DNA from 3 places in the Streptomyces sp. NPDC093568 genome. Region 1 is predicted to be linked to each of the others. Evidence: riboswitches for the same ligand, from Rfam matches in the RefSeq annotation. Region 1 holds a riboswitch; each other region holds the start of a gene.
The links. A riboswitch is a leader RNA that binds a small molecule or an ion and turns the genes downstream of it on or off. The one in region 1 is predicted to bind thiamine pyrophosphate.

Region 1 (9,381 bases):
GGAGCTGGCCCGCGCCGGTCTCACGGTCGCCACCGGCGGCGGGCCCGGCGCGATGGAGGCCGCCAACCTGGGCGCCTACGCCGCCCCGCTCGACGACGAGATGCTGCCCGAGGCCCTCCGACTCCTCGCGAAGGCACCCCAGTTCACGCCGTCGGTCACCGACTGGGCGGCGGCCGCCTTCGAGGTGCGCGCCCGCTGGCCCCGGGGCGGACGCTCCGTCGGCATCCCGACCTGGTTCTACGGCCACGAGCCGCCGAACCCGTTCGCCTCGCACATCGCCAAGTACTTCGCCAACGCAACCCGTGAGGACGGCCTGCTGGCCCGCTCGAACGCGGGTGTCGTCTTCCTGCCGGGCGCCGCCGGGACCGTACAGGAGATCTTCGACAACGCGACACCGAACTACTACGAGTCGCGCGGCGAGCCCACGCCCATGGTGCTGGTCGACCGGGCGCACTGGACGGAGCGGCTGCCGGCCTGGCCGCTGCTCCAATCCCTCGCCAGGGAGCGGTCGATGGAGACGCGGATCGCTCTGGTCGACCGGATCGAGGAGGCGCCGGAGGCGTTGAAACGTCTTGGCGGTTAATGAGAGGGCAAAGCCAACGCCTGTAGGCTGCATATGCGTTGACACTACTTATGCCACGCTTATAAACCTGTGAGTCTCCTGGGGCCGTTGATGTCACGTCACCGGCTCTGCCGAACCCCCCTCAGTGATGCAACTCCGTAAAGGACAAACGTGTCCATAAACCGCCGTACCGTCGCACGTTCCGTGCGCGCTCTGGGTGTCGCCTCCGCCTCGGCCGCGCTGGCGCTCTCCGTCGCGGGCGCCGCCGCCGCATGCGACATCAGTGAATTCTCCGCCGAAGCCAAGTGCGACGGCGACAAGGGCGTCATCACCGTCACCGACGTGGACCCCAGCGGTATCCCGGCCACCGTCACGGTGTACCTGCAGAACAACGGCGCCGACCTGAAGAAGGTCGGCGAGCAGGAGGTCAAGGGCTCGCGCGAGGGTGTCACGATCACCTTCGCCGAGAACTGGAAGCCGAACGCCGAGTACCGGGTCCACGTCAAGGCCGCCGGCTATGTCGACGAGGACATCAAGCCGAACCTGACGACGCCGTCCACGGCCTGCAAGAAGGAAGAGGAGAAGCCGCCGGCGCCGTCGGACACCCCGACCCCGTCGGAGACCGCCTCGACCCCGGCCGAGGAGAGCGAGTCGCCGTCCCCGACCCCGTCGGAGAGCGACAGCACCGCCCCCGCGGACACCGCGAGCAGCGCCCCGTCCCCGGCGGCCGGTGACTCCAACCTGGCCGAGACCGGTGCGAACTCCAACACCGGCCTGATCGCCGGCATCGCGGTCGCCCTGGTCGCGATCGGCGGCGGCGCGGTCTTCTTCGGCCTGCGTCGCCGTGGGGCGAGCAGCGACCGCTGACACGCCCGTCGAGCAGCAGTCCGGTGGCCCGTCCCCACTCCGGGGGCGGGCCACCGTCGTACCGCGTCAGAAGCTGGCCCGCCGCAGCCAGAACTCCAGCAGCTCGCGCTCGCCCAGCACCTCCAACTCGGGGCTGTCCAGCGGCAGTCGACGGTAGAAGGCGAGCAGGACGGCGGTGAGCGGGCCGCGCAGGGCGACCGTCGCCTTCCGGTGGTCGCGCCGCCAGGCGATGGCGTCCCCGTCGAGCTCGATGACCCACTCGGCGTTCAGGCCCGGGGTGTTGTCGGTGGCGTGCAGATGGATGCTGCTCCCCGGCCGGCGCAGGTCGCGCGTCGGGTCGTCCGGCAGGTTGCGCTGGGCCCATTCGATGATCTGCAGCCACTCGTCGATCGCGTCGGCGGCCACGGCCGGCGCGACCTCGTAGGGCAGTCCGGCCGCGAGCGTGGCGTCCGCGCGATGGACGGTTATCTCGTGTGCCATACGGCGGGCCCAGAACCCGGCGGTGTGGATCCCGGCCCAGGCCCACACCTCGGTGTCCGGCCCGGCCTCACGCAGCGCGCCGACCACCATCTCGCCGGTCTCGGCGAGCCAGGCGTCCAGGGCGGCAGGGTCCCCCTCGCCGTCGGGGCCGCCCGCGAGCGGGACCTTCTCCTCGGGGACCTCCTCGCGCGCCCGCGTCCGCACGATCAGCTCCACCCAGCGCAGGGCGCCGCCCATGTGCCGCACGAGCTGTTCCAGAGTCCAGTCCGGGCACGTCGGCACGGTGACCGACAGGTCGACGCCGGAGGTCACCACCGACCTCAACTGGCCTACCTGGTGGGCGATCTCGTCGCAGTAGCGGTCATGGGCGAGCAGCGTCATGCCCCGCACCCTATGCGCACGGTGATCAGCCGAGCACGACAATTTCCGCCGCGTCGAACTCGACCCCCACGGCGTCCCCGACCTCGGGCGCGTCCCGCAGCGCACACGCCGCTTCGAGGCGCGGCGCGTCCTCCGGCTGCAGATGTACGGCGACATGGGTGCCCTTGAAGGTCCGCGCGGCGACCGTGCAGCGCAGGCCCGCGTCGGGGGCGACGAGACGGACCCCGGCCGGCCGTACGAGCAGCGTGCGCGTGCCCTGCGCGGCGCCCTCGCCCACCGGGAGCTTCCCCCAGGGCGTGTCCGCGGCCTCGCCGGCGACGCTGCCCTGGACCACGTTGTCGAAGCCGAGGAAGCGCGCGACGAACTCGTCGACGGGCCGCTGCCACACCTCGAGCGGCGTCCCGCTCTGCGCGATCCGCCCGTCGCGCATGACCACGACCCGGTCGGCGAGCGCGAAGGCCTCACCCTGGTCGTGCGTCACCGCCAGCACGGTGGTGCCCAACCGTCCGAACAGCTCCCGGAGTTCGACCACGAGCCGCTCCCGCAGCGAGCGGTCGAGCTGGCCCAGCGGCTCGTCCAGCATCAGCAGTCGGGGCCGGGGCGCGAGCGCGCGGGCCAGCGCGACGCGCTGCTGCTCGCCGCCGGAGAGGGAGGCGACGGCACGCCGGGTGGCCCCCGGAAGTCCGACCAGGTCGAGCAACTCCCGTACCCGCTCGCCCTGTTCGCCCTTGGACGCGCCGTGCATCCGGGCCCCGAAGTCCACGTTGCCGCCGACGTCCCGCTGCGGGAAGAGCTGATGGTCCTGGAACATCAGCCCGACGCCCCGCTTGTGGGCGGGCACACCGGCCTGGTCCCGCCCGTCGAGCGACACCCGCCCGGCGTCGAGGGCCTGCAGCCCCGCCACCACCCTCAGCAGGGTCGACTTGCCGCTGCCGCTCGGCCCGAGCACGCACACGATCTCGTGCTCGGTGACATCGAGGTCGACGGCGTCGAGCACGGCCCGCCCGCCGAAGCGCACGGTCGCCCCCGCCAGACTCAACAGCATCTAGAACTCACCCGTCCGATCCGTACGAAGCCGCTCCAGCACCAGCAGCGCCACCGCGCACACCACCATCAACACCGTCGAAAGAGCCATCGCCTGGCCGTAGTTGAGCTCGCCGGCCCGCCCCAGCAGCCGCGCCACCGCGACCGGCAGCGTCGGGTTGTCGGGCCGTGCGATGAACACGGTCGCGCCGAACTCCCCGAGCGACACCGCGAAGGCGAACCCGGCCGCGATCAGCAGCGCCCGCCGCACCATCGGCAGGTCCACCTCACGCCAGACCCGCCAGGGCGAGGCCCCCAGCACCGACGCCGCCTCGCGCAGCCGCTGGTCCACGGCCCGCAGCACGGGCAGCATGGTCCGTACGACGAAGGGCACCCCCACCAGGGCCTGCGCGAGGGGCACGAGGATCCACGTACTGCGCAGGTCGAGGGGCGGCTCGTCCAGGGCGATCAGGAACCCGAACCCGACGGTCACCGCGGACACCCCGAGCGGCAGCATCAGCAGCGCGTCGAAGCCCCGGACGAACCGGCCCGCGTCCCGCCGGGTGAGCGCGGCCGCCGCGAGTCCGCCGATCAGCACGGCGATGAGGGTGGCGGCGACGGCGTACTGGAGGGAGTTGCCGATCGCCTCAATCGGCGCCACCAGGAAGATCCCCCCGTCGGCGCTGGTCAGCGCCCGGTAGTAGGCGAAGTCGGGGGCGTCCAGGGAACGCTGCACGAGGACGGCGAGCGGCAGCAGCAGGAGTACGGCGATGACGGCCAGGACACCGGCCAGCAGCGCCCACTGCCCCGCCCCGCGCGGCCGGCGCGCGGTCACCGACGCGTCCACCAGACGCAGGGCGCTCTCCCGCCGCCGCACCGTCCAGGCGTGCACGGCGAGGATCGCGGCCACCGCGAGGAACTGGATGATCGTCAGGACGGCGGCCGTGGACAGGTCGAAGATCTCGGAGGTCTGGCGGTAGATCTCCACTTCGAGGGTGGAGAAGGTCGGCCCGCCGAGGATCTGCACCACACCGAAGGAGGTGAAGGTGAACAGGAAGACCATGAGCGCGGCGGCGGCGACGGCGGGCGCGAGCGCCGGCAGGGTGACCTGACGCCAGGCTCTGAGGGGCGACGCCCCGAGCATCCGCGCGGCTTCCTCCTGGCGCGGGTCGAGTTGCGCCCAGAGCCCGCCGACCGTCCGTACGACGACGGCGTAGTTGAAGAAGACGTGGGCGAGCAGGATGGCCCACACGGTGGTGTCGAGCCGTACGCCCCACAGTTCGTCGAGGAGTCCGCCGCGGCCGACGAGCGCGAGGAACGCCGTGCCGACGACGACCGTCGGCAGCACGAAGGGGACGGTCACCACGGCCCGCAGCACGTTCTTGCCGGGGAAGTCGAAGCGGGCGAACACATAGGCGCCCGGCAGCGCGATCAGCAGGGTGAGGGCGGTGGAGGCGAGCGCCTGCCAGGTGGTGAACCACAGGACGTGCCGGATGTCGGACTGCCCGAGCACCTCCGGCAGACGCCCGAACTGCCAGACCCCGTCGACCTTCAGACCGCGCCCGACGATCGCGGCGACGGGGTAGGCGAAGAAGACCGCGAAGAACGCGACGGGCACGGCGACGAGGCCGAGCCGCACCGCCGCGCTCCGCCTGCGTCCTTCGCGGGGTGCTGCTTCCGCTACTTCAGTACGAGCGAGGTCCACGACTTGACCCAGTCGTCACGGTTGTCGGCGATCTTCGCGGGGTCCATGGTCTGAGGGTCCTTGGCCTGCGGGCCGTACTTCACGAACTCCGGCGGAACCTGGGCGGCTTCCCGCACGGGGTAGACGAACATGTTCAGCGGCATGTCGTCCTGGAACGTCTTGGTCAGCAGGAAGTCGAGGAGCGCCTTGCCGCCCTCGGTGTTCTTGGCGTTGCTGAGCAGGCCCGCGTACTCGACCTGCCGGAAGCAGGTGCCGTCCGCGACACCCGTGGGGGCGCTGGCCGGCTTCGGGTCGGCGTAGATCACCTCGGCGGGCGGCGAGGAGGCGTACGACACGACGAGCGGCCGGTCGGCCTTGGCCTTCTTGCCGCCGGCGGAGCCGGAGAACTCCTCGTTGTAGGCCTGCTCCCAGCCGTCGACGACCTTCACGCCGTTGGCCTTCAGCTTCTTCCAGTAGTCCTGCCAGCCGTCGTCGCCGTACTTGGCGGCGGTGCCGAGCAGGAAGCCGAGGCCGGGCGAGGAGGTGGAGGCGTTCTCGGTGACGAGGAGGTCCTTGTATGCGGGCTTGATCAGATCGTCGAACGATGCCGGCGGGGCCAGCTTGTGCTCGGTGAAGTACGCCTTGTCGTAGTTGACGCAGATGTCGCCGGTGTCGATCGGCGTGACCCGGTGCTTGTCCTGGTCGATCCGGAACTCGGGCAGGATCAGGTCGGACCCCTTGGCCTCGTACGACTGGAACAGGTCGTTGTCGAGGGCGCGGGAGAGCAGGGTGTTGTCGACGCCGAAGAAGACGTCGCCCTGCGGGTTGTCCTTGGTCAGGATCGCCTTGTTGACGGCCTGCCCGGCGTCGCCGTCCTTGAGCACCCGGACCTTGTAGCCGGACTGCTTCTCGAACGCGGCGAGGACGTCCTTCGAGACGGCCCACGAGTCATGGCTGACGAGCGTCACGGTCTTGCTCGTGGACTCTCCGCTGCCACTGCCCGAGTCGGAGGATCCGCACGCGGACAGCGTGACAAGGCCCAGCCCGACGGCGACGGCCGCGAACTTCTTGGTTGTGCTCACTGAATTCCTCCTGGGATGGACCAGGAAGAGACGCGGCCCTGCCCAGGAGCCTTTTCGACTCCTGGGCAGGGCGCAACAGCTTGAGTGGTGACCGAACTTCCTACCCAGAATGACCTGGGCAAGGTTCAGAGGGTCTGCGGCCCGGTTGCCGCACTCTCAGCGCTGTGGCGCTCCCCTGTCGGAATATGAAGATGTGCTTACGACGGTCTTACGCTGGCCAGACTACCGCTCGGTCGCGGCGAGCTGACCGCACGCCCCGTCGATCTCCTGACCACGGGTGTCCCGGACCGTCACCGGCACACCATGGGCGGCGATCGCCTCGACGAACGCCTTCTCGTCCTCGGGGCGCGACGCGGTCCACTTCGAGCCGGGAGTCGGGTTCAGCGGGATCAGGTTCACATGCACGGGCTTGCCCTTGAGCAGCCGCCCGAGCCGGTCACCACGCCAGGCCTGGTCGTTGATGTCCCGGATGAGGGCGTACTCGATGGACAGCCGACGGCCGCTCTTCTCCACGTACTCGAACCCGGCATCGAGCACCTCGCGCACCTTCCACCGCGTGTTCACGGGGACGAGGGTGTCGCGCAGCTCGTCGTCGGGCGCGTGCAGCGAGATCGCGAGCCGGCACTTGAAGCCCTCGTCGGCGAACCGGTGGATCGCCGGAACCAGACCGACCGTCGAGACGGTGATCCCGCGCTGGGACAGCCCCAGCCCGTCGGGCTCGGGGTCGGTGAGCCGGCGAATGGCCCCCACGACCCGGTTGTAGTTGGCGAGCGGCTCGCCCATGCCCATGAAGACGATGTTGGACAGCCGCGAGGGCCCGCCGGGCACCTCGCCGTCCCGCAGCGCCCGCATCCCGTCCACGATCTGGTGCACGATCTCGGCGGTGGACAGATTCCGGTCCAGCCCCGCCTGCCCGGTGGCACAGAACGGACAGTTCATCCCGCACCCGGCCTGCGAGCTGATGCACATGGTCACCCGGTCCGGGTACCGCATCAGCACCGACTCGACGAGCGTCCCGTCGAACAGCCGCCACAGCGTCTTGCGCGTGGTCCCCTGGTCCGTCGACAGATGCCGTACGACGGTCATCAGCTCGGGAAGCAGCTCCTGGTGCAGCTTGGCCCGCGACCCCGCCGGGATGTCGGTCCACTGCTCCGGGTCGTGCGCGTACCGCGCGAAGTAGTGCTGCGAGAGCTGCTTGGCACGAAACGGCTTCTCCCCGATCGCGGCGACGGCGTCCTTGCGCTCAGCAGGCGTGAGATCGGCAAGGTGCCGCGGGGGCTTCTTGGCTCCGCGGGGGGCTACGAAAGTGAGTTCTCCGGGCTTAGGCATGGCTCAACCAGTGTCGCAGATCCACTTGAGTGAACTGCGGCCGCGGCCGGTTACGACGCGCCGGCTCCCCGCCACTCGTCCAGCCGGACCTCGATCACCCTGCCGATCTGGGGTTTTTACGCTGGTTGGCATGGAAGCGCGCCTTCTTCTGGCGATTCCCGCACGTGTTCATGTCACACCATTTGCGGGTGCGGCTCTGGCTGGTGTCGAAGAAGGCCGCTCGGCAGGTTGGCGACGCGCACAAGGCCAGTTTCCCGTCTCGTTCGCCCGCGATGATGCTGATCGCGTCCGCGGCGATCACGCCGAGGGCGTCTTCCACGCAGGAAGCCGAGCTGAGCTGCCAACGCCGCCGGCCCTCGGGCGTCAGGATCGCCGCGGCCCGGCCCTGAGCGCTGCATTCGTTGATGACTTGGACAGCGGACGCGGGGAGGGGGTCCTGGATCGCGGCCGCCGTCGCGGCGGCGTGAATCGACTCCCTCAGTTCCCGGGCGCGGTCGAGCTGGGCGGTGGTGCAGGAGTCCACGGCGAGGCCGCTCACCGCCAGCCAGTCGACGAGTCGGTGCGGCGTGGGGATGCGCTCCACGGCGTTGCCGTGACGCTCCGACAGGGTCCCCGTGAAGCTGGTCGCCAGCACGTTGCCGAGGCGGAAGTCAGGGAAGCCGGCACGCATGGAACCACCTTAGCCGGTTGCCGTATGACTCGGCGGGCTGCTAGAACCGTCTTAGCCGGTTCGCGGCAGGTAGCGGCCGGTTCCATGACGGTCAGGAGGTCTTATGCCTCGTCCAACCGGCGACGTACACGCATTCGAAGCCCACGCAACTGACGCTGACCTCGACGATCTGCGCGCGCGACTGGCCGCCGCGCGACTGCCGGAGCGCGAAACGGTCCCTCGCGCCGCGCCCGGGCCCCGTCGGTGGGAACAGGGTGTTCCGCTCGCCGACCTCGTCGATGTCGTGAACTACTGGCGCACCGGGTACGACTGGCGGCCGTTCGAAGAGCGCCTCAACCAGATCGGCCAGTTCCGCACGACCATTGACGGTCTGGGTATCCACTTCCTGCACCGCCGGTCCGCGCGCGCGGATGCCATTCCTCTGGTCCTGACGCACGGCTGGCCGGACAGCATCGCGCGATTCGTGGATGTCCTCGACGAGCTGGCCGACCCGCGAAATCCGGACGCGCCGGCGTTCCACGTCGTGGTCCCGTCGCTGCCGGGGTTTGGCTACAGCGACAAGCCGGCCACTACCGGGTGGGGTACCGAAAAGATCGCGGCCGCCTGGGTGGAGTTGATGGAACGGCTCGGCTACAGCGAGTTCGCAGCCCACGGCGGCGACTGGGGCGGGAACATCACCACGGTTCTCGGCGGCAGGTTCCCGGCGCACGTTCTCGGCATCCACACCACGTTCGCGGAGGGACCGCCCGGGCTGACGACGGACGGGCTCACGGCGGTCGAGCGCAGGTGGGCCGAGGACACCCGCGATTTCTGGCGCCACCGCGCGGCGTACGCCAAGCAGCAGGCGACCCGGCCGCAGACCATCGGCTACTCGCTCGTCGACTCACCGGTCGGGCTTCTCGCCTGGATCCTCGACAAGTTCGCCGAGTGGTCGGACACCGAGGACAGCCCGTTCGAGACGATCTCCAGGGACAGGGTTCTCGACGACGTCACCCTGTACTGGCTGACGCGGACCGGCGCGTCGTCGGCGCGTATCTACTACGAAAGCCACAACTCGCTGGACCCCGAACTGCGGGTCGACGTCCTGTCAGCGATCACTATCTATCCCCACGACGTCGAGAAGTGTCCCCGGCCCTGGGCCCAGGAGCGGTACCGACAGATCGTCCGATGGGGGGCGCCCGAAACCGGGGGGCATTTTCCGTCGCTGGAGGTTCCCGAGTATTTCGTCAGAGATCTGCAAGAGGGTCTCGGGGCAGTGCTGGCCGCCAGTCGGTGAACGCGGCTGCAGACCTGCCTACGGGGA
Region 2 (9,381 bases), on a different contig from region 1:
CAGTCGCTTGGCGAACTCCGCCGCCGCCGCGCCCGGGTCGTCCGCCTCCGTGATCGCCCGTACGACCACGACGCGCCGGGCGCCGGCCTCCAGCACCTCATCGAGGTTGCCGAGGTCGATGCCGCCGATGGCGAACCAGGGGCGGTCGGTAGCGAGGGAGCCGGTGTGCCGGACCAGGTCGAGGCCGGGCGCGTGGCGGCCGGGCTTGGTGGGGGTGGGCCAGCAGGGGCCCGTGCAGAAGTAGTCCACGCCGTCCTGGGCGGCGGCCGCGTCGGCCTCGGTGTCGGCGTGCGTGGAGCGGCCGATCAGGATGTCGTCCCCGAGGATCGCGCGGGCGGCGGGAACCGGGAGGTCGCCCTGACCCAGGTGCAGGACGTCGGCGCCGGCGGCGTGCGCCACATCCGCGCGGTCGTTGACCGCGAGCAGCTTGCCGTGCCGGGCGCAGGCGTCGGCGAAGACCTTCAGGTGTTCCAGTTCCTCGGCGGCCTCCATGCCCTTGTCGCGCAGCTGCACGATGTCGACGCCACCGGCCAGCGCGGCGTCCAGGAACTCCGCGAGGTCGCCCTGCCGCTTACGGGCGTCCGTGCAGAGGTAGAGCCGGGCGTCGGCGAGCTGACTGCGGACGCTGCCTGCGGTGACGGTTTCGGACATGCGGTGCCCCCTGGGGTCGGACTGCCGGTCGGGTGAGGTCGGGCGGGTGCCGGACGCAGGCACGGTAGCCGGAGCGGAGCGGGCGGGGCGGCGCCGGTCGGCGGGCGGCCCCGGCGGTGCCGTCGTATGCGGCCCGGCGGTGTCCTCGTGTACGGCGGCGCGGAACCACGCCCGTCGCCGACGGCGATCGATCGGCGCCGGGGTCGTGCCGGCCCGCGGCCGGGGCCCGCACGGCCCCGGCCCGGACGCCGGACGTTGTTCGGATCCCGGTGTTCGGCTCAGACGGCGAGCGCCTGGGCGCGGCGCTTCACCTCCGTGCCGCGGTTCTCGCTGAGGGCCTGCGCGGGGGTGCCGGGCAGGCTCTCGTCGGGAGTGAAGAGCCACTCCAGCATCTCTTCGTCCGTGAAGCCGTCGTCCCGCAGCAGCGTCAGGGTCCCGGACAGGCCCTTGACGACCTTGTCGCCGTCGATGAAGGCGGCAGGGACGTGCAGCGCGCGGTTCTCACCACGGCGTACGGCGATGAGCTGGCCCTCCTTGACCAGCTGCCGGACGCGGGTCACCTCGACATCGAGTTGTTCGGCGATGTCGGGCAGGGTGAGCCAGGCGGGGACGAGAGCATCGATCTTTGCGTCAATCTCGGTCACGGAAACAAGCCTGCCATCTGCCACTGACAGTCGGAAGTCAGGCCGGTCCACCTGGGAGGAGCCATCGCCTCAACGCGCTAAGCCGTCGCCGCCTTCAGCGGCCGGGCCGGGTCCGTCAGCAGCCGCGCGTCCATCGGCGTGCCCGACTCGATCAGCCGCCGCCCCTGCGCGAGGTCCCTCGGCCGGCCCACCGCCAGCAGGGCGACGAGGCGCCCCTCCCGCAGCCAGCAGACGCTCCACGCCGGGCCCGAGGGATCGCCGCGCCACAGGGTCGTGTCGGCGGCGGCGTGATGACCGGCGTACTGGACGAAACGGCCGAACTGCTCCGACCAGAAGTACGGCACGGGGTCGTAGACGGCGGCGGTCTCGCCGAGGATGTTCGCGGCGACCGTGCGCGGGCCCTGGAGGGCGTTGTCCCAGTGGTGCACGAGCAGGCGCTCGCCGTACCTGGCCGACGGGAAGGACGCGCAGTCGCCGACCGCGTAGACGTCCGGCGCGGAGGTGCGCAGCCGGTCGTCGGCGACGACGTCGCCGTGCGCGCCGAGCTCGATGCCCGAGCCGGCCAGCCAGGCCGTGGCGGGCCGCGCTCCGATGCCGACCACGACGGCGCCCGCGGCCAGCCGCGAGCCGTCGTCGAGGATCACCGCGCCGGGCTCGACGCGCGCCACGCGCGCGCGGGTGCGCAGCTCCGTGCCGCTGTCCTCGTACCAGGCGGTCATCCGCGCGGCCACCTCCGCGGGCAGCGCACCCGCGAGCGGCCGGTCGGCGGCCTCCACGACCGTCACCGCGCAGCCCGCCTCGCGCGCGGCCGTGGCGAACTCGGCGCCGATCCAGCCCGCCCCGACGACCACGATGTCGTGCTGGCGGGCGAGCACCGGCCGCAGCCGCTCGGCGTCGTCCAGGGTGCGCAGCAGATGCACGCCGGGCACGCCCTCGGCGCCGGGCAGCCGGATCGGTTCGGCGCCGGTGGCGAGCACGAGGACGTCGTACGGGACGGGCCCGGCCTCGGTGTCCAGTTCCCGGTCGGCGACGCGCACGCCGAGCACCTCGCGCCCGAGCCGCAGGTCGATGCCGAGCGCGTCGAAGTCGACGTCGAAGGCGGAGCCCTCGGCCTTGCCGAGCAGCACGGCCTTGGACAGGGGCGGCCGGTCGTAGGGCTGATGGGGCTCGGCGCCGATCAGGGTGATGGTGCCGGTGAAGCCCTGTTCCCGCAGGGCGACCGCCGTCTGCACGCCGGCCATGCCGGCGCCGGCGACGACCACGGACCGCTGCGACTGCGTCGTCTGCTCGCTCACCTGATCACCATAGACAACTGACAATTTGTCAGTCAGGAGTCGTGCTCAGTGACCTGCTCCACAACGCTGGTGCCGCTGCCCGGCTGCGACTCCCACTCCCAGCTCTCCTCCAGCCGCACCCGCCCGTCGGGCAGGTCGACCACCGTGGACACGCAGTGCCCCGAGGACGTGGTCCCGTCCCGCTTGAGCTGCACGTACCGGAAGTCCAGCCGGTCGCCTTCCCGGACGCCCACGAGATACCCGCGTACGACGTCGCCGCCCGCGTACTCGGCCCAGATCTCGCCGTCCTTCTCGTGGTACGTGAACCGGGTCCGGGTACCCACCTGACCTGGGGCTTGGTCCGCGACGGGGGCGAGGACGAGACCGTCGAGCGAGCGGGCCATGGGCTGAGGCTCCCTTACTGAGACATACGGCAGCGGGCTAGGGTGGCCCAAGTAGAGCACTCGCGGGAGCCCGGACGCACCGGGCTGAGAGGGAGGCTGGCGGCCTCCGACCGTACGAACCTGATCCGGGTCATGCCGGCGAAGGGAGGGGCTGGACGCCCATGTCGCGTACGCGAACGTCAGACGTCCTCGTCGTAGGGGGCGGAATCATCGGCCTGGTCACGGCGTGGCGGGCCGCGCAGCGCGGGTTCACGACGGCCGTCGTGGACCCGGAGCCGGGTGGCGGCGCCGCCCAGGTGGCGGCCGGGATGCTGGCCGCCGTCACGGAACTGCACTACGGCGAGCAGACCCTGCTGGGGCTGAACCTCGCCTCGGCCCGCCGCTATCCGGACTTCGCGGCCGAGCTCACCGACCTCACCGGCCACGACCTCGGTTACCGCCGCTGCGGCACGCTCGCCGTCGCGCTGGACGCCGACGACCGCGCGCACCTGCGCGAACTGCACGCCCTGCAGCACCGGTCGGGGCTGGACTCCGAGTGGCTGTCGGGGCGCGAGTGCCGGCGCCTGGAGCCGATGCTCGCGCCGGGTGTGCGCGGCGGGCTGCGGGTGGACGGCGACCATCAGATCGACCCGCGGCGGCTGGCCGGGGCGCTGGTGGCCGCGTGCGAGCGGGCCGGCGTGGTCTTCCACCGGTCGTGGGCCGAGCGCCTCGATGTCGTCCGGGACCGGGCGGCCGGCGTCACCACCACGGACGGCACCGAGCTGGGCGCGGACCAGGTGGTCCTCGCGGGCGGCAGCCTCAGCGGGCGGCTCGCGGGTGTCCCGGACGAGGTACTGCCGCCCGTGCGGCCCGTGAAGGGGCAGGTGCTGCGGCTCACCGTGCCGCGGCGGTACGCGCCGTTCCTGAGCCGGACCGTGCGGGCCGTGGTGCGCGGCAGCCACGTGTATCTGGTGCCGCGCGAGAACGGGGAGCTGGTCGTGGGGGCGACGAGCGAGGAGCAGGGCTGGGACACCACGGTGACCGCGGGCGGGGTGTACGAACTGCTGCGCGACGCCCATGAGCTGGTGCCGGGCATCACGGAACTGCCGCTCACCGAGACCCGGGCCGGCCTGCGCCCCGGCTCCCCCGACAACGCGCCGCTGCTCGGCCCGACCGAGCTTGCGGGACTGTCGCTGGCGACCGGGCACTACCGCAACGGCGTGCTGCTCACACCGGTCACCGGAGACGTCATGGCGCATGTGCTGGCCACCGGTGAACTCCCTCAAGAGGCCCGCGACTTCACACCCCGGCGGTTCACCGCCGCCGTCCTCACGGAGCAGCCGGCATGAACATCTCCCTCAACGGGGAGCGACGAGAGATCGCTCCCGGTACGGCGCTCGACGGCGCCGTACAGCTGCTCACCGCGGCGCCCTCCGGAGTGGCCGCCGCCCTCAACGAAACCGTCGTCCCGCGCACGCAGTGGCCGTCGACGCCCCTGACCGAGGGTGATCGCGTCGAGGTCCTGACCGCCGTCCAAGGAGGCTGAACCATGGCCGACGATCCCTTCGTCCTCGGCGGTACGTCCTTCACGTCCCGCCTGATCATGGGCACCGGCGGAGCGCCCAGCCTGGACGTGCTGGAGCGGGCGCTGGTGGCGTCCGGTACGGAGCTGACGACGGTCGCGATGCGGCGGGTGGACCCGTCGGTGCACGGTTCGGTGCTGTCCGTGCTGGAGAAGCTCGGGATCCGGGTGCTGCCGAACACGGCGGGCTGCTTCACCGCCGGGGAGGCCGTGCTGACGGCCCGCCTCGCGCGCGAGGCGCTCGGCACCGAGCTGATCAAGCTGGAGGTCATCGCCGACGAGCGGACGCTGCTGCCGGATCCGATCGAGCTGCTGGACGCGGCCGAGACGCTGGTGGACGACGGTTTCACCGTGCTGCCGTACACCAATGACGACCCCGTGCTGGCGCGGAGGCTGGAGGACGTCGGCTGCGCGGCGATCATGCCGCTCGGGTCGCCGATCGGTTCCGGGCTCGGCATCCGCAATCCGCACAACTTCCAGCTGATCGTCGAGCACGCGCGCGTGCCGGTGATCCTGGACGCGGGTGCCGGTACGGCGTCGGACGCGGCGCTCGCGATGGAGCTGGGGTGCGCGGGTGTGATGCTCGCCTCGGCGGTGACGCGGGCGCAGGAGCCGGTGCTGATGGCCGACGCGATGAGGCACGCGGTGGACGCGGGACGGCTGGCGTACCGGGCGGGGCGGATCCCGCGGCGGCACTTCGCGGAGGCGTCGTCGCCGGTGGCGGGCCTCGCACGGCTGGACCCGGAACGCCCCGCGTTCTGAACGCGCGTTCGAGGGAAAGTCTTCGGCCAGTGAGGCGTCCGTCACAGGTCAGCTTCAGTCCCGCTCCGATCCCGGCCGAACCGGACGGCGTGTCAGTGTCTGCTCGTACACTCACCTGCGTGGATACGACCCTTCAGGACCCTCTGGTCGGGCAGGTGCTCGACGGCCGGTATCGCGTGGACGCGCGGATCGCGGTCGGCGGGATGGCCACGGTCTACCGGGCCCTGGACACCCGCCTGGACCGCGTGCTCGCGCTCAAGGTGATGCATCCCGCGCTGGCGGTGGACGGTGCGTTCGTCGACCGGTTCATCCGGGAGGCGAAGTCCGTCGCCCGTCTGGCGCATCCGAACGTGGTGCAGGTCTTCGACCAGGGCACCGACGGGTCGTACGTCTATCTCGCCATGGAGTACGTCGCGGGCTGCACCCTGCGTGACGTGCTGCGCGACCGCGGGGCGCTGCAGCCGCGGGCCGCCCTGGACATCCTGGAGCCGGTGCTCGCCGCGCTCGGCGCCGCGCACCGGGCCGGTTTCGTGCACCGCGACATGAAGCCCGAGAACGTGTTGATAGGGGACGACGGGCGGGTCAAGGTCGCCGACTTCGGGCTCGTGCGGTCCGTGGACACCGTGACCAGCACCACCGGCGCCGTCCTCGGCACCGTCTCCTATCTCGCCCCCGAGCAGATAGAGCAGCCCGGCACCGCCGACGCCCGGGTCGACGTGTACGCGTGCGGTGTCGTCCTCTACGAGATGCTGACCGGCGAGAAGCCGCACGACGGGGACTCCCCCGCCGTGGTGCTCTACAAGCACCTGCACGAGGACGTCCCGCCGCCCTCGGCGATCGTGCCGGGGCTGGCGTACGAGCTCGACGAGCTGGTCGCGTCGGCCACCGCGCGCACCCCGGACATCCGCCCCTACGACGCCGTGGCACTGCTCGCGCAGACCCGCCAGACGCGCGCCGCGCTGAGCGAGGACCAGCTGGACGCGGTGCCGCCGCAGGCGCTCTCGGCGCAGCACAGCAACGCCGACGACCGCACGAGCGTGATCCCCCGCGCACTGAACATCCAGCGTCCGCTCCCCGTGAACGGGGACGAGCCCGAGGCCGTCCTCAACCGGACCAGCCGGCTCCAGACGCCGCCGCCCCCGCCGCCCCGGCGCCGGTCGGGCTCGCGCGCGCCGCGCGGACCGCTCCTCGTCGTCGCCGCCGTCCTGCTGGTCCTGGGCCTCGGTGTCGGCATCTGGTACATCAACTCCGGCCAGTTCACCCAGGTCCCGCCACTGCTGTCCAAGACCGAGGCGCAGGCCCGGGACCGGCTGGAGGAGGCCGGGCTCGACGTCGGCAAGGTGGAGCGCTCCTACAGCGACACCGTCAGGCGCGGCACCGTCATCAGCACGGACCCGGAGACCGGTGCCCGCATACGTCACAACGACTCCGTGGCGCTGGTCATCTCGGCCGGCCCGGAGACGGTGAAGGTGCCCGACCTCCAGGGCTATCCGCTGGCGAAGGCGCGAAGCGAGCTGAAGGAGAGCGGTCTCCAACCGGGCATGGTGACCCGGGAGTTCAACGACGACGTCAGCCGGGGTTCCGTCATCTCCTCGGAGCCCGGTGACGGCACCAAGGTCCGCTCCGGTTCCGCGGTCGCGCTGACCGTGAGCAAGGGCCGCCCGGTGGACGTCCCCGACGTCACCGGCGAGGACCCGGCCGACGCCAGGGCCGAGCTGGAGGAGGCCGGCCTGAAGGTGAAGATCGCCGCCGCGCGGGTCAACTCCGAGTTCGATGCGGGCCAGGTCGCGCAGCAGTCGCCGGCGGAGGGCCGCCAGGCCGCCGAGGGCGACACCGTGACTCTGACGCTGTCCAAGGGTCCCGAGATGATCGAGGTCCCGGACGTGGTCGGGGACAACGTCGACGACGCCAGGGCCGAGCTGGAGGCCGCCGGCTTCGGGGTCGACGAGGACCGCGGTCTGCTGGGCCTGTTCGGCGACACGGTCAAGAAACAGTCCGTGAAGGGCGGCGAGACCGCGCCCAAGGGATCGACGATCACGATCACCATCCGGTGAGTCACCCCTCACCGGCCGGTGACCGGCCGTGCCGGACCGCATGACACCCTGAACGGGTGAGAGATCAGCAGTCCGGCCCCGCCCTCACGGGCCCGTCCCGCAACCCCGTCGGCGGTCATGTCCCCGTGGCCGGCGGCCTCAGCTCCGTCGGGCTCACCTACGCCCACGACCTCAAGGCGGAGACCGTCCAGGTCTTCGTGGCCAACCCGCGCGGCTGGGCCACGCCCGCCGGGAATCCGCGGCAGGACGAGGAGTTCCGCGCGGTGTGCGAGGCGGAGTCGATCCCGGCGTACGTCCATGCCCCGTATCTGATCAACTTCGGTTCGCACACCGAGGCGACGGTCGAGAGGTCGGTGGAGTCGCTGCGGCACTCGCTGCGGCGCGGGCGGGAGATCGGCGCGCTCGGCGTGGTCGTGCACACGGGCAGCGCGACCGGCGGCCGGGAGCGTTCGGTGGCTCTGAAGCAGGTACGCGAGTACATGCTTCCGCTGCTGGACGAGCTGACCCACGACGACGACCCGTTCCTGCTGCTGGAGTCGACGGCGGGCCAGGGCTTCTCGCTGTGCTCGCGCACCTGGGACTTCGGTCCGTACTTCGAGGCGCTGGACGCCCATCCGAAGCTGGGCGTGTGCCTGGACACCTGCCACATCTTCGCCGCCGGCCACGACCTGACCGGCCCGTCCGGCATGCACCAGACGCTCGACCTGCTGGTGGACACCGTCGGCGAGGGCAGGCTGAAGCTGATCCACGCCAATGACTCCAAGGACGTCGTCGGCGCCCACAAGGACCGGCACGAGAACATCGGCGCCGGTCACATCGGCGAGGACCCCTTCCGGGCGCTGATGACGCACCCGGCCACCGAGGGCGTACCGCTGATCATCGAGACACCCGGCGGCAAGGAAGGGCACGCGGCGGATGTGGAGCGGCTGAAGAAACTCCGGGACGCATAACCCGTGACGGAATACCCCAGGGGGGTATACGGTTCCTGTCGGTGCAGGAACCGTGACCTGGCATTGGGGGCTCTCATGCAGCACGAATCACACGCGGCACACGCGCACCACCACGAGGTGGCCGCGACCAGCAGCTGGGCGATGGCCGTCCGGGCGACCCTGCACTGCCTCACCGGCTGCGCCATCGGCGAGGTGCTGGGCATGATCATCGGCACCGCGCTCGGCTGGGGCAACGTGCCGACCCTGGTGCTGGCGATCGTCCTGGCCTTCTTCTTCGGCTACGCCCTCACCCTGCGCGGCGTGCTCAAGGCCGGCGTCGGCCTGCGCCCGGCGCTCAAGGTGGCACTGGCCGCGGACACCCTGTCCATCGCCGTGATGGAGCTGGTCGACAACGGTGTGATCGTGCTGTGGCCGGGCGCCATGGACGCCGAGCTCACCGACCCTCTGTTCTGGTGGGTGCTGGCCATCGCGCTGGCGGTCGCCTTCGTCCTGACGACGCCGGTCAACAAGTGGATGATCGGCCGGGGCAAGGGGCACGCGGTGGTGCACCAGTACCACTGACGGCCACCGGAAGGATCAGGAGTCAGAGCTCGGGGCCGTCCCCGGGCTCCTCCTGGTAGCTGTACCGCTGTTCCTTCCAGGGGTCGCCGATGTTGTGGTAGCCGCGCTCCTCCCAGAAGCCGCGGCGGTCGGCGGTCATGTACTCCACGCCGCGGACCCACTTGGGCCCCTTCCAGGCGTACAGATGGGGGACGACGAGGCGGAGCGGGAAGCCGTGCTCCGCCGTGAGCAGCTCGCCGTCCTTGTGGGTGGCGAAGATCGTGCGCTCGGCGGCGAAGTCGTCCAGCCGGAGGTTGGAGCTGAAGCCGTACTCCGCCCAGACCATCACATGGGTGACAGCGGGCGCGGGCGGCGCGATCTCCAGGATCGTCCGGGCCGGGATGCCGCCCCACTCCGCACCGAGCATGCTGAACTTCGTGACGCAGTGCAGATCGGCGACGACGGTGGTGTACGGCAGAGCCGTGAACTCCTCATGGGTCCAGCAGTGCTTCTCGCCGTCGGCGGTGGACCCGAAGACCCT
Region 3 (9,381 bases), on a different contig from region 1:
CGACCACGAGGCCGCCGTGATGGGCATCCTCGATCACCTGGCCGACGCCGGCGCCCGCCGGATCGGCCTGCTGACGGGCACCACCACGGACACGTACACCCATCTGTCGACTACGGCGTACCTGCGCTGGTGCGAGCGCGTCGGACAGGACCCGGTGTACGAGGCCTACCCGGCGCACGACCCGTGCGCGGGCGCCGTCGCCGCCGACCGGCTGCTCGCCCGCCCCGACCGTCCCGACGCGGTCTACGGCCTGTTCGACCCGAACGGCACGGACCTGCTCGCCGCGGCCCGCCGCTACGGTCTGCGCGTACCGGACGACCTGCTTCTGGTGTGTTGCAGCGAATCCACGGTGTACGCCAACACCGAGCCGCCCATCACCACGCTCTCCCTCAAGCCGCGCCGGATCGGCACGGCGGTGGTCCAGCTCCTCATCGACGCCATCGAGGGGGTCGACTCGGACCAGCCGGTCGAGCAGGTGATACCGACCGAGCTGATCGTGCGTACCTCGTCCCAGCGACGTCCGCCGCGGACGACGGTCAGCCCGCCCCGGTCCCCCGAGGAGCGGTAAGGGCGCGCCGAAGCACGGCACGGGCTGGTCGGGGGGCCGGCCCGGCGCGTTTGTCGAGTGGTCGAAGCCCGGCCCAATCGGGGCGAAAGCCGCAGTGAACAGGAGTCCTGCTCCGATTCACCACCCCTGGGTCATCACATGGCGCGATCGGCATTCCTATGATGGGCCCACGACACCCGCGGGCCGCTGCGACCAGGCAGTCCGATGCGGTGCAGGTGCGGCGCGATGGTGGAGGGGTCTGATGACTCAGGGGGCCGGTCAGGGACCCGAGGTGGAGCGCACGGCGACGTTGCGCGACTTCCGGGTGCCCGCATACGTCCACGAGACCGGTCCGTACGCCCACAGCACGCACCCGGGCGAGGTCGCCCCGCCCCTCGACGAGTCCTATCCCGAGGGGTACACGCCCACGCAGCGCGATCTGCCGGTGATCAATCGCGGCGACACGGTCCAGGTGCAGGTCGATCCCGCCTCCCTGCCCGCCCAGCAGTCCACGCGCGGCTCCGGCCCGCTGTTCGTCGTCGGCGATGTGCACGGCTATCTCGACGAGCTGATGGCGGCCCTCCAGGAGAAGGGCCTCATCGACGCGGCGGGCAACTGGTGCGCGGGCACCGCCCGGCTGTGGTTCCTCGGCGACTTCACCGACCGCGGCCCGGACGGCATCGGCGTCATCGACCTCGTGATGCGGCTGTCCGCCGAGGCCGCCGCGGCCGGCGGCTACTGCAAGGCCCTGATGGGCAACCACGAGCTGCTGCTGATCGGCGCCAAGCGGTTCGGCGACACCCCCGTCAACTCCGGCGCGGGCACGGCCACCTTCCAGGCGGCCTGGCTGCTCAACGGCGGCCAGAAGACCGACATGGACCGCCTCCAGGACCACCACCTGCAGTGGATGTCCCGGCTGGACGCCATTGAGGAGGTCGACGGCCATCTGCTCGTGCACTCGGACACCACCGCCTATCTCGACTACGGCGACTCGATCGAGGCGGTCAACGACACGGTCCGCGAGACGCTCACCCGCAACGACGCCGACGAGTGCTGGGATCTCTTCCGCAAGTTCACGAGGCGCTTCTCCTTCCGCGACGAGGGCGGCGCCGACCATGTGCGCTCCCTGCTCGATACGTACGGCGGCACCCGCATCGTTCATGGCCACAGCCCCATTCCGTATCTGCTGGGCGACGTCGGCTCCGAGGACGGCGAGGACAACGCCGGACCGCTGGTCGAGGGACCGCACCTCTACGCGGACGGGCTCGCCATCGCGATGGACGGCGGCGTGACCATGGCCGGAAAGCTGCTGGTGCAGCAACTTCCGCTGGATATCTGAACGTTCAGCGGGCAGACGTCCCCCCATCGCACAGCGACGGAGGACGGCGCAGGCCAGGGCCCAATTTTGGCAAACCCCCTGTCACCGCGTGCCGTCACCGCTCTACCATCGGCTTATCCGTAGCAGGCTCCCCTCCGTTTCTGCCCGACGGCTCGTTGGCATGCGAGCCCCAAGCCCTACGGAGCATCGGGGGATGCACATGAACAGCGTTCCGCAGCACCTGCACAGCGAGGACCGCCAAGAGTACGAGCGGATCCTCGACGAGGCGCTGCGCTCCGCACCACACCGCCCGGAACTGGCCGCTGTGGGACAGCGGCTCAACCCCGAACAGCTGCGCACCATGGCGCTGAACGCCACCGCACTCATCACGGCGGCCGCGGCGACCGAGTACCAGCACTACGTGAAGGTCCGCGAGGAACTGCGCCGGCCGGCGCCGTCCACCCCGTCGTCCGTCCGCGAGTCCGGCTCCACCGAGTCGGGCACGGGCGGGATGGGGCTCGCCGCCACCATGGGAGAAGTCGCCGAGACGGCCGGTCCCGGAGTCGTCGCCGTGCTCGCCGTCCTGGCACCCGTCCTCGCGGGCACCGCCGCGGCGATATTCCTGCTCGTCGGCTACATCCTGAAGATGTTCAACCCCGAGCCGGCCTTCGCCCAGACCATGCTCACCACCGGATGGGTGTTCGGCGCCATCGCGGCGGCCGCGATCCTGGTCGCCGCCGTCGGCCTCCTCCTCACCGCCCTGCGCAACCGTCCGGCCTTCGACGGCGGGCCGTACGGCGAACTGAGCGAAGAGGTGGCACGGGCCAGGGAAGCCTGGCGCGAAGCCCTGCTGGAGCGCGGCGTGCTGCCCTTCCTTCGGGAGGCGCTCGCCGACCCCGGCACGGCGGCGGTCCTGCACCGCACGCCACCGTCGGCACCGGCCGGCCGGATCCCGAACCTCGGCTACGACCGCCCGGGTTTCAGCAGCCCGGACAACGGCCCCGCCGCGGGCCCGCGTCCGAGCTTCAGCAGCCCGGACTACACGAGCCCGGACTTCGGAGGTCCGGAACACCAGCCGGAGTAACCCCTCGGCTTGCGCCCCCGCTGCGAGCAGGCCCCCGGCAGGGGACCTCCTCCTCGACGGAACCCCGAGGAACCTTCCTCGGGGAGGCGCAAGCCGACGAGCCGGCTCGGCCATCCCTACACCAGGGCATGGCGCCCTGGGTCAGGACGTCGACGTCAGTCCGCGATCGGCAGGTACACCCGGTTGCCCGCCGCGGCGAACTCCTTCGACTTCTGAGCCATGCCCTCCACGATCTCCTCCTGGGAACCGCCGTGTTGGCGGCGGATGTCCTGGGAGATCTTCATCGAGCAGAACTTCGGCCCGCACATCGAGCAGAAGTGCGCCGTCTTGGCGGGCTCTGCCGGAAGGGTCTCGTCGTGGAACTCCCGTGCCGTGTCCGGGTCCAGGGCGAGGTTGAACTGGTCCTCCCACCGGAACTCGAAGCGTGCGTCGGACAGCGCGTCGTCCCACTCCTGTGCACCGGGGTGCCCCTTGGCGAGGTCGGCCGCGTGGGCAGCGATCTTGTAGGTGATGACGCCGGTCTTGACGTCGTCGCGGTTGGGCAGGCCCAGGTGCTCCTTGGGCGTGACGTAGCAGAGCATCGCCGTGCCCCACCAGGCGATCATCGCGGCACCGATGCCGGACGTGATGTGGTCGTACGCCGGCGCGACGTCCGTGGTCAGCGGGCCGAGCGTATAGAACGGGGCTTCATCGCAGATCTCCTGCTGAAGGTCGATGTTCTCCTTGATCTTGTGCATCGGGACGTGACCCGGACCCTCGATCATGGTCTGTACGTTGAAACGCTTCGCGATCCGGTTGAGTTCCCCGAGCGTGCGGAGCTCAGCGAACTGCGCGTCGTCGTTGGCGTCCGCGATCGAGCCCGGCCGCAGCCCGTCGCCCAGCGAGTACGTGACGTCGTACGCGGCGAGGATCTCGCAGAGTTCCTCGAAGTTCTCGTACAGGAACGATTCCTTGTGGTGCGCCAGGCACCACGCCGCCATGATCGAGCCGCCACGCGAGACGATGCCGGTCTTGCGGTTCGCGGTGAGCGGCACGTACGGCAGGCGGACGCCCGCGTGGACGGTCATGTAGTCCACGCCCTGCTCGGCCTGCTCGATGACCGTGTCCTTGTAGATCTCCCAGGTCAGTTCCTCGGCCTTGCCGTCGACCTTCTCCAGCGCCTGGTAGAGCGGCACCGTGCCGATCGGCACGGGGGAGTTGCGCAGAACCCACTCGCGGGTGGTGTGGATGTTGCGGCCGGTGGACAGGTCCATGACCGTGTCAGCGCCCCAGCGGGTCGCCCAGGTCATCTTCTCGACCTCCTCCTCGATGGAGGAGGTGACCGCGGAGTTGCCGATGTTGGCGTTGACCTTCACCAGGAACCGCTTGCCGATGATCATCGGCTCGATCTCCGGGTGGTTGACGTTCGCGGGCAGCACGGCCCGGCCCGCCGCGATCTCCTCGCGCACCACCTCGGGCGAAACGTTCTCCCGGATGGCCACGAACTCCATCTCGGGTGTGATCTCCCCACGGCGGGCATAGGCGAGCTGAGTGACCGCCTGGCCGTCACGGCCGCGACGCGGCTGACGCGGGCGTCCGGGGAAGACCGCGTCCAGGTTGCGCAGGCCGCCACGCGGCGAGGTGTGCTTGATCCCGTCGTCCTCGGGACGGACGGGCCGGCCCGCGTACTCCTGGGTATCGCCGCGGGCGATGATCCAGTTCTCCCGCAGCGGGGAAAGCCCCCTGCGGACGTCGGTCTCGGTGAGGGGATCGGTGTACGGGCCCGACGTGTCGTACAGCGTGACCGACTGCCCGTTGGTGAGGTGCACCTGGCGGACCGGCACTCGCAGATCGGGGCGTGAGCCCTCGACGTACGCCTTGTGCCAGCCGATGGACTTCCCGGCCTCCGTGGGCTTTTCGCCCTGCTCGGACTGTTCGTCCCGCCTGGACTGTTGGTCCGACATGGACTGTTCGTCCTGGCTGGAGGCAGGCGTGCGCGCGTCCTTGATGGTCATGAGACCTACTCCCTACGCCGGCATTACCCGGTAACAGGTTCGGCGGTCGACGCAGCGATATCCGTCTGCCGATGTTTCGTGTGCAACATCACTCGTGATGGGTGATGTTTCATGTGAAACATCGCTGGGACGGAGGTCAGCGCCCTCTCAGCCCGGTGCTCCGAGCTCCCGCGTGTACAAAGGTGGCACCACGCTAGCGTCAATTCGGGCGCGGTGAACAGGGGGCCCCATTCGTTCTTGCGATGATCGGTCGGTGACCACGACGCATGAACCTCCGTACCCACCGCCCGAACCGCCACGCCGACCGGGTGCTGGAAGCGGCTTCGGAAACGGTCCCGGGAGCGGTTCGGGAGGCGGTCCCAGGGGCGTTCCTGGAGGTGGCCCTTTGCAGGGCAACGGACGTGTGGACGGCCGGGGTCCAGGGGTTCCCGGGGGCCGTTACGAGGGTGGCTACGGCCGGGATTCCGGGGGCGGCCAGGACGGCCACACGCCTGGAAACGGCGGGTGGCACGAGCACGGCCCCGGGGCCGGCGGGATGCGCGAGCACGGCGAGGGCTTCGGCGGCGGGTTTGGCGGTGAGTACGAGCGCGGACCCGGTTCCGGTGGTCCGCACGACCGTGGTCCCGGTTCCAGTGGTCCGCACGACCGCGGTCCCGGATCCGGCGGGCGACGCGGCGGCGGCGGGGGTCCTGGGGGTCATGGGGGCGACGGTGGTGACGGTGGTGACGGTCGTGATGGGAACGGCGGACATGGGCCGGGGAACGGTCATGGGCACTCGCACAGTCACGCCCACGGTCCGGCGGCTCCCGTCTCGCAGCATTTGCGCAAGGTCATCGCGGCGGTCCTGATCCCGTTCGCCGCGGCGGTGGTCGTCGGGCTAGCGGTGCTGTGGCCGGGCGGTGCCCCGCCGCACGAGCGCACCGGGGTCGGCTTCGACCGGCAGACCCAGCAGGCCACCGTGACCAAGGTCGTTGAGGTGAACTGCAAGGACGTGGGCGCCTCGGGAGTGCCCCCGACCGGCGACACCTCCACCGCCGAGGGGTCCGCCGCGGTGCAGCAGGAGAAGGGGACCTGCAAGAAGGCGACGATCCGTGTCGACACCGGCAAGGACAAGGGCCGTACGTTCACCGAGATCGTGCAGCCCGACCAGTCGCGCCAGCTGCACGAGGGCCAGGAGGTCGTGGCCGCCTACGAGCCATCCGCCCCCAAGGACCTGCAGTACTCGGTGACCGACGTGAACCGGCGCGTTCCGTTGGCGGTCCTCGCCGGGATCTTCGCACTCGCCGTCGTGGTCGTCGGGCGGTTGCGGGGCCTCATGGCGCTGATCTCGCTGGCCATCAGCTTCCTGGTGCTGAACTTCTTCATCCTGCCCGCGATCCTCCAGGGCTCGAACCCGCTGGTCGTGGCGGTGGTGGGATCGAGCGCCATCATGCTGATCGCCCTCTATCTGTGCCACGGTCTCTCGGCCCGTACCTCGGTCGCGGTACTCGGCACCCTCATCTCACTGCTGCTGATCGGCGTCCTCGGCTCGGTGTTCATCGACTGGGCCGCGCTCACCGGGAACACGGACGACAACACCGGCCTCATCCACGGGCTGTATCCGTCGATCGACATGAGCGGTCTGCTGCTCGCCGGCATCATCATCGGCTCGCTCGGTGTCCTCGACGACGTGACGGTCACGCAGACGTCCGCGGTCTGGGAGCTGCACGAGGCGAACCCGACGATGGGCTGGCGTGGGCTGTACCGCGCGGGCATCCGCATCGGCCGTGACCACATCGCGTCCGTCGTCAACACCCTCGTCCTCGCCTACGCGGGCGCCGCGCTGCCGCTGCTGCTGCTCTTCTCGATCGCGCAGAGCGGCGTCGGCACGGTCGCCAACAGCGAGCTCGTCGCGGAGGAGATCGTGCGCACACTGGTCGGCTCCATCGGACTGGTCGCGTCGGTACCGGTCACCACGGCCCTCGCGGCCCTGGTGGTCTCGGCCGACCGACCGGAAAAGGGTGCGGTGCCGGTCGGTGCCGAGCCGGTTCCGGCGAGCGGTCAGGCAGCTCCGGGACGGGGCGGGCGGGGTCGTCGGCGCAAGCGGTGACGTGTCAGGGGGAGGCTTCGGTGGGCGGCTCGGGGGGTGGGGCTTCGGTGGGCAGGGCTTCGGTAGGTAAAGCTTCGGTAGGTAGGGCTTCGGTAGGCGGGGCTCCAGACGTCGGCCGACAGAGGCGATGAGGCCCCAAGCCCCGTCGTCGGCGCCCAAAGCCCCGTACCCGGCACCCCAAGCCCCGTACCCGGCACCCCAAGCCCCGTGCCTTCGCCCAGAAGCCCCGCAGCCGACTCCGCCCATCCGGCGGAGCGCGAAGCACACTCCGCGGGGCGGAAGCGCCCTCACGCGCCCCTTGTGCACCCGCTGAAGCGTTACGCCACCCTGGCCCACGCAGACGTAACGCTTCAGCCGGCGCTCTGCTCCTCCGCCAGGATGCGGTCCAGAGCCTCGTCGAGGTGGGCGTCGAAGTCGGCGAGCGTGCCCTCCTGCCCAAGCGGCACCAGCTTGTCCGTGCGGTCGAGAAAGGCCACCAGCGGCGCCACGGAGGACCGGAACAGCGCCTGATCCGCGCCGACCTGAAGCCGGATCAGAACGTCACCCAGCGTCTCGGCGCCCGCGGGCGAGACCCGCACGTCTCCCTCCCCGCACGGCCGGCCCACCCCGTCGACCAGCAACTCGCGGCCGAAGGCCCAGGTCACCGGGGCATCGCCGGGCAGATGGAAGGTCAGTCGCACCGCATAGGGATCACAGGTCTCGTACCGCAGCTCCACCGGGATGCGGAAGGAGAGCTCCTCGGACACGAGAAAGCTCATCATGACCTCTGCCTGTACGGACTCTCGCATCGCCCTACCCCGTCGTTTGCCTTCGACTGGCCGGGACCGGACCCCGAGCCTGGTGGAATCTTGCTGAACGTACACGAGAGATCACAAGGAGTGAGTTTTCAGATACTGATAGAGATCGCCAGTGACCCCAGACGCCGCCCGACTTCCTCCTGCAGCTGACGTGCCGCCTCGAACAGGCGGTCGTCCTGCTCGACGGGCAGGGAAATGGCCATCGTCGCGGCCGTGGTGCCCACCGTGATCGGGATCGCGGCGCACACCGTGCCCAGGGCGTACTCCTGACGCTCGGTCACCGGCTCCATCCGACGCATCCGTTCCAGCCGCCGGAGCAGCGTGCGGCTGTCTCGGACCGTGTACGGGGTGATGGCCTGCACGGGATGGCGGTCCAGGTGATCGCGCCGGGCGTCCTCGTCCAGCTGGGACAGCAGGCACTGACCGATGGCGTGCGCGTGGCCGGTCTCACGGAAGTCGGCCCACTCCTCGACCGCCGGGTTACCAGGGGTGTCCGAGACGCACATGACCTCGATCTCACCCTCGCGGTACTGGGCGTAGTACACGGGTACGCCGATGGCGTCGCGGCACTGGGCGAGCGCGTCGGCAACCGTGCTGCGACGTTTCTGCTCGGCTCCGCTGCTGCTCAGCCGCACGGCTGCCTCGCCGAGGAAGAACAGCCCCCGGTCGCGTTGCAGATAGCCCTCGTGCACCAGTGTGCGCAGGAGGTGGTAGGCGGTGGGCAGTGCCAGGCCCGTCTCACGGGCGAGTTGCTTGGCGGGGGCGCCGCACTCGTGGTCGGCGACGCATTCCAGCAGGCGCATCGCGCGCTGGACGGAACTGATGAGGGTCGCGGAGTTGGACTGCGCGGTGGGTTCCGGGGAGGCCTGGCGCGGTACCTGAGGTACGGCGGAGCGGGGCCGTCCGGGGGGTGCGTGGGGTGCTGAGCGTGCGGTGTCAACCGTGGCCAAGGGTCACTCCCGAAGCGCGAGGGGGGCAGCCCGTGCGGGGAACACGGGTGGGGGTGTACGCCGCTCGCGGGGTCGTCCCCGCGTCGATTTTCGGACTCTATTGGTCCGTCGACGCCTGTGAACGCCCTGTCCGGGAAACTTCCCTCCCCCGAGGGAACCGGTGATTCCTGTTACCGCCCACCGGTCCCCAGGGGCCTCACCAGTCCCTGCGTGACGAAGAGCTCGACATGAACTTACGTACGACGTAGATCAGTCCACCGACCAGTGCCACGAACACCAGCACCTTGAAAAGGAGTCCGATCACGAACCCGACCACGCTGGCTATCAGCCCGCCGAAAACGACCAGGGCGATGACCGGCACCGCGATCCACTTCACCCACCACGGCAGTCCCGCGAAGATCTCACGCATCGCCCTCGTCCTTACCTCTCCGCCCGTGCTGTGCCGGGTCCTGATTCCTCGAATCCGCTGGGGAACCTTCTGACTCCTTGATTCCCTGCACTCGATGCTAGGACCGACAGGTGCCCGAGCGGGGGCCTCGCAGCCCTTGTCCTCCCCTGATCGATCCCCTAGGGAACCCCGGGGCCCGGGTCAGCTCTCGGGC

Region 2: another riboswitch for thiamine pyrophosphate. It lies ahead of thiO (glycine oxidase ThiO); the one in region 1 lies ahead of ACIRD7_RS19980 (thiamine ABC transporter substrate binding subunit).
Region 3: another riboswitch for thiamine pyrophosphate. It lies ahead of thiC (phosphomethylpyrimidine synthase ThiC); the one in region 1 lies ahead of ACIRD7_RS19980 (thiamine ABC transporter substrate binding subunit).

Annotation. Positions count from the first base shown of each region.
Region 1 covers NZ_JBIWJD010000004.1:560,671-570,051, reverse strand. Annotated here, with positions in the region: gene ACIRD7_RS20005 (LOG family protein) at 1-583, shown strand, start outside; gene ACIRD7_RS20000 (LAETG motif-containing sortase-dependent surface protein) at 767-1,429, shown strand; gene ACIRD7_RS19995 (maleylpyruvate isomerase family mycothiol-dependent enzyme) at 1,496-2,290, opposite strand; gene ACIRD7_RS19990 (ABC transporter ATP-binding protein) at 2,316-3,335, opposite strand; gene ACIRD7_RS19985 (ABC transporter permease) at 3,336-5,018, opposite strand; gene ACIRD7_RS19980 (thiamine ABC transporter substrate binding subunit) at 4,994-6,079, opposite strand; TPP riboswitch at 6,159-6,266, opposite strand; gene rlmN (23S rRNA (adenine(2503)-C(2))-methyltransferase RlmN) at 6,302-7,408, opposite strand; gene ACIRD7_RS19970 (CGNR zinc finger domain-containing protein) at 7,503-8,078, opposite strand; gene ACIRD7_RS19965 (epoxide hydrolase) at 8,182-9,354, shown strand.
Region 2 covers NZ_JBIWJD010000005.1:436,856-446,236, forward strand. Annotated here, with positions in the region: gene thiE (thiamine phosphate synthase) at 1-651, opposite strand, end outside; gene ACIRD7_RS22675 (Rv2175c family DNA-binding protein) at 930-1,295, opposite strand; gene ACIRD7_RS22680 (NAD(P)/FAD-dependent oxidoreductase) at 1,373-2,590, opposite strand; gene ACIRD7_RS22685 (hypothetical protein) at 2,623-2,973, opposite strand; TPP riboswitch at 3,026-3,137, shown strand; gene thiO (glycine oxidase ThiO) at 3,135-4,301, shown strand; gene thiS (sulfur carrier protein ThiS) at 4,298-4,498, shown strand; gene ACIRD7_RS22700 (thiazole synthase) at 4,502-5,296, shown strand; gene pknB (Stk1 family PASTA domain-containing Ser/Thr kinase) at 5,416-7,350, shown strand; gene ACIRD7_RS22710 (deoxyribonuclease IV) at 7,407-8,300, shown strand; gene ACIRD7_RS22715 (DUF4396 domain-containing protein) at 8,376-8,861, shown strand; gene ACIRD7_RS22720 (sulfite oxidase-like oxidoreductase) at 8,884-9,381, opposite strand, start outside.
Region 3 covers NZ_JBIWJD010000008.1:276,031-285,411, reverse strand. Annotated here, with positions in the region: gene ACIRD7_RS30410 (LacI family DNA-binding transcriptional regulator) at 1-568, shown strand, start outside; gene ACIRD7_RS30405 (metallophosphoesterase) at 810-1,886, shown strand; gene ACIRD7_RS30400 (hypothetical protein) at 2,080-2,949, shown strand; gene thiC (phosphomethylpyrimidine synthase ThiC) at 3,105-4,943, opposite strand; TPP riboswitch at 4,936-5,125, opposite strand; gene ACIRD7_RS30390 (YibE/F family protein) at 5,479-7,032, shown strand; gene ACIRD7_RS30385 (SsgA family sporulation/cell division regulator) at 7,383-7,820, opposite strand; gene ACIRD7_RS30380 (IclR family transcriptional regulator) at 7,919-8,779, opposite strand; gene ACIRD7_RS30375 (DUF5326 family protein) at 8,976-9,188, opposite strand; gene ACIRD7_RS30370 (cupin domain-containing protein) at 9,369-9,381, opposite strand, start outside.